Regions from separate parts of the Cytobacillus sp. FSL R7-0680 genome, predicted to be linked through region 2. Evidence: predicted binding sites of a transcription regulator. Region 2 holds the regulator's gene; the other holds the start of a gene.
The links. The regulator LexA, encoded in region 2, represses DNA repair genes until DNA is damaged. The targets are predictions, from matches to a motif close to CGAACATATGTTCG.

Region 1 (2,480 bases), 110 kb from region 2:
TGAAGAAGCAGTAAATGTCAGTAAGCCTGATTATATTTTACATTTAGCTGGGAGATGTAGTGTTACTGATTCATGGGAACATCCAGTAGATGTATTAAGTGTTAATACGATGGCAACAGCCAAATTAATAGATGAAGCTAGAAAGCATGTGAAACACTGTCGCATTCTTATACCGGGTTCTGCCTTAGAGTTTGAACCCAATCAAATAGAGACGCTGAAAAACCCTTATAGTCTTAGTAAAACAATACAAGTCATACTGGCAAAGTCCTGGATTCAGCTCTTTGAAAGCCAAGTCATCTTAGCCAAACCTACGAATTTAATTGGGCCAGGAAATTCGACGGGGATTTGTGCCATTTTAGGTCAACGAATCGCAGAAATAGAAGCAATGCATTCTCATGATAAGGAAGAAGCTATTGAGATTGCTGTCAATGCTACAAGAGATTTTCTCGATGTAAGAGATGCTATAAAGGCTTACGAATTGTTGTTAAGAAAAGGAAAAGTTGGTGAAGTGTACGAGATTTGTTCTGAAACATCTTACACACTTCTTGAAGTGATGGCTATTTACAAATCTCTTACAAATGAAAATATTCATTTTGAAGAAGTGGAAGAGTTACGACCATCTTATGTCGCATCAATGAGTGCACAAAGATTAAGAGAATTAGGTTGGGTGAGAGACTACACGTTAAAAGAATCTTTAAATGATGTGTTAACTCACTTTAGGAATAAGATAAAGAAGGATGTGTAAATATGGAGCCACTAGTTTCGGTCGTTATTCCTTTTTATAATTGCCAATATGTCGATCAAGCAATTGAAAGTGTATTACAACAAACGTATCAAAATATTGAATTAATTGTTGTCGATGATGGTTCAACTGAATACGTACATTTAGTGCAAGCGTATAAAGATAAACTAACCTATCTTTATCAAAGAAATAAAGGGACAGCAGCTGCATTAAATACGGGAATAAAAGCTGCTAAAGGTAAATATATTGCCTGGTTAAGTGCCGATGATTTATTTGAACATGAAAAGATTGAAAAACAAGTAGATTTTATGGAAGATCGTCTAGTGGATATGAGTTTTACAAACTATGATATCATCAATGAAAATAATGAAGTTTTGATGAAAAACTTAACGATTAATTTTCTATCTACCGGTCATATTTATGAAACATTTTTATACTACAATCCTGTTAACGGGTGCACAGTTATGATAAAGAAAGATGTATTTAATGAAGTGGGCTATTTTAATCCTCAATATAAATATACCCAAGACTATGATATGTGGTTAAGAGTGGTCCTTGCCAAAACTTCAATAGCATTTATTAATGAAAGTCTAACAAAATATCGTTCTCATAGTAATTCAACATCAGCTAAAAATCAGCCGGCAATGAAACTGGAAATACGTAAACTCGAAGCCATTTATCGTAAAAAATTGAGGAAACACTTAAAAAAGTTGATATAAAAAGGCTGTTTTCGTAAACTTTGTTGTTTTTGCTTATGATTATTTTTGATTAACAGGAACAATTGTTCTATAATAGAAATAAGTGAATATTGAGGTGTAGAATATGAGACCAAATCTAACAAAAGATATTAGTGTAGATAGTTTTAAAGATTTCTATTGGTTGAAGGAAGAATTACAATCTTTTTGCAGAGAAAATGGAATAAGTGCTTCTGGTTCAAAAATAGAGATTTCCGATAGAATTGAAACATTTCTTCGAACAGGAGAGATAAAAAAGCCAATTAGAAAATCAAAGGTGAATAGTAAGTCAGAACCACAGGTCGATTTAAGTCTTGATACAGTCATTTCGAAAAACCATCGTTGTAGTCAAAATGTAAGAGCCTTTTTCAAGACAGTTATCCCTAATTTTCATTTTTCTACCTATATCCAAAACTATTTTAAAACTAACATTGGAAAAACGTATCGAGATGTTGTAGATGCTTGGTATAAAGAAGAAGAACGAAAGAAAAACCCATTGTACAAGAAAAAAATCGCTCCTCAATTTGAATACAATCAATTTATTCGTGATTTTTTTGCCGACTCTAATAATCAAGGAAAAAGTCGTGAGGAAGCGATTGAAGCGTGGAACAACATCAAAAAACTCCCTGGAAGCAATAAATATACGTCTAATAATTAGTTAAGCACATCTCAACATTTCTATTGTGGTGTGACTTGATTTTCGACAGGCAGAAACAAGCATTTGTTTGACTCGTTCATCAAATGCTATTTGTTTGCCTATTTCAAGCCAACGAAACCAGTTGAGGTAATTATCTAAGTATTTGGTTGCCACCCCTTGAAAACGTTCCATCCAACCTTTCAAACGATTATGAGAGTTATTGACGTGTTGAATATGGTATATGCCTTTTTTCACCCGTTGTTTTTGGCTTTCATTAACTGTTTCGTGTTGTAATCCTTTTAGTTTGGCGAATTTCTTGTAGTTAGTTGCTGTATCTGTACATAACAAAGCAGACGGGTGAATATAC
Region 2 (2,480 bases):
TATATCATCTATATATTCATTATACCTACGGTTTACTGTCGCTTTAGATATTTTATAACCAAAGCCTCTTAACGTTGCAGCAATTTCTGCAAAAGTAAGGTTATTTTGTCTCAATTTTACTATTTCTTCTATTGGTACCTCTATTCGTTCTCTTCCGTTTATATTTCCTTGGTTTTTTAAATTTTTTTCAGGTCGAAAGCCTTTTTGAACAGCTTTTTGCATCCCTCTTTTTATTTTTACATTATGTAGTTTTCTTTGATACTCTTCAACCATGCTAACAATTTGTAATACCATAGAATCAGAATCTGAAAGTTGCAATTCTCCATTATGGGCAATTGTATAAATCTTCCCATTTTCTTTAAGTATACAATGTAAGATGGCAATTTTAGCATTTCCTCTTCCAATCCTGGTTTCATCTTGAATAAGAACAGCCTCTGCTTGATTTTGTTTAAGTAACTCCAATAATTGCAACACACCAATTCTTTCTAAATCATAGCCACTTGCTTTCTCACGTATGACTTCAACTACATTCATATCCTTCATTCTCGCTAAATGTAAAAGTTCTTCTTCTTGTCTAGCAAGAGACGTTTCCTGGGTATCCTTCGTCGTACTCACCCTGCAATATATAATTACATTCATTCTCTTTCATTCCTTTAGTCTTCTAATATCACACTAGCTAAATTTGTTTCAGATATTATTTCACCATTTGTAATGGGAAGATATACCGTATCACCAGGATGTATTTTACCTAAATGTATATGATTAAATTCTTCTACCCAAGCAACAAAGTCTTTAGAAGACATATTATGGGCATCTTTAAACTCCTCCGCTATTTTCCATAAAGAATCTCCTTGTTTTACTTCAACTTTTACATATTCCTCCTGATTTGCATTACCAGTGTTCAAAAATAATAAGAAAACCATACCGAAACTAAAAGCGATAAGAATAATAGCATAACTATAAGAATTCCACAATTGTTTTATCATTAATTGCCACCCCTGAATAGAATATATGTTCGATTTAATAATTTTAGTATAATGCGAACATTTGTTTCTGTCAATAAGAAAATTCGAACTTATGTTTGTATCTATTTACTACTGATGGTATAATAATCTTAATGAAATTGACGAAGGTGCGTGATAGCGTGAAATTATCTAAGAGGCAGCAAGATATATTGAATTTTATAAAAGATGAAGTAAAACAAAAAGGTTATCCACCTTCCGTTAGGGAAATAGGTGAAGCTGTTGGACTTGCTTCAAGTTCAACCGTACATGGCCATCTAGCCAGACTAGAGAGTAAAGGTCTTATTCGTCGAGATCCGACAAAACCCCGTGCCATTGAGGTATTAAATCTAGAAGAGAGCAACCCAATACCTAAAGTGCAAACGGTGAACGTACCTATTATCGGTAAGGTTACTGCTGGTCACCCCATTACTGCGATTGAGAATGTTGAGGAATATTTCCCTTTACCTGAAAGAATGGCTCCGAGTGATGAAAATATCTTCATGCTTGAAATTATGGGAGAAAGTATGATTGAAGCTGGCATATTAGATGGTGATTATGTCATAGTCAAGCAGCAACAAACAGCAAATAATGGAGAAATCGTGGTTGCTATGACAGAAGATGATGAGGCCACCGTTAAGCGATTCTTTAAAGAGAAGAACTTTATCCGCTTGCAACCAGAAAACCCTACTATGGAGCCGATTATCTTGCACAATGTATCTATTTTAGGCAAAGTTATTGGTGTTTATCGTCAAATACATTAAAAAAGAGTGTCATTATTGACACTCCTTTTTAATAGTTTGCAATTATCTTTATATGTTACTCATACAATTATAAAATTTGAAAAATTCAGTAAAATAGAATCATTACATCGAGACAAAAATATATTATAATGAAATTTACACCAAGAATCAACCTAAGGTCGCAAAAAAATCTCGGCTTTAGGAGTGTGAAGGAAAAATGTTAATGAACATTCTCTTCGCTGCGTTGATTGGTGGAATTGTCGGTGTTGCAGGACATTTGCAGAGATTAGGCAAACTAGTCAAGCCACGGATGACGAAAAAATTCATTTATTTAGGGTTCTTAGAAGACATCTTACTAGGAGGACTGGCGGCCGTATTTGTCATTGTGACAACAACACCGGATTCCCCCACTGCTGTTTTCATCATCTCTCTCGTATCTGGTATGGGAGGTGAGGGTATCTTAAAATTATTAGATACCCTAAAAGTAAAAGATCAAGAATAAAATTTTATTCCGTTCTTATGAACGGTTTTTTGTTGTATATAACAAGAACAGATTTTATTTAGACAACTTCGCTTTTTACCTACTATTCTAGCGCTAGAAATACCCGCTTAAACAGTTCTATTTCACCTTTATGGAAGGGACATAACACATTTTCGTTTAACGTTTTGTGTTGCTTCTTAAATTGTAATATGTATGTCTTACACAGCCCATAGAACCACTCTCCTGAAGTACTGT

Region 1: MKY26_RS05395 (DUF6434 domain-containing protein) is a predicted target of LexA. The motif match lies at 1,517-1,530, and genes of this name have one in related genera.

The regions. Positions count from the first base shown of each region.
Region 1 covers NZ_JBBPAO010000001.1:1,048,972-1,051,451, forward strand. The annotation lists gene MKY26_RS05385 (NAD-dependent epimerase/dehydratase family protein) at 1-745, shown strand, start outside; gene MKY26_RS05390 (glycosyltransferase) at 748-1,461, shown strand; gene MKY26_RS05395 (DUF6434 domain-containing protein) at 1,565-2,134, shown strand; gene MKY26_RS05400 (IS1595 family transposase) at 2,135-2,480, opposite strand, start outside.
Region 2 covers NZ_JBBPAO010000001.1:934,967-937,446, reverse strand. The annotation lists gene MKY26_RS04790 (YneB family resolvase-like protein) at 1-639, opposite strand, end outside; gene yneA (cell division suppressor protein YneA) at 654-986, opposite strand; gene lexA (transcriptional repressor LexA) at 1,118-1,765, shown strand; gene MKY26_RS04775 (DUF4257 domain-containing protein) at 1,962-2,246, shown strand.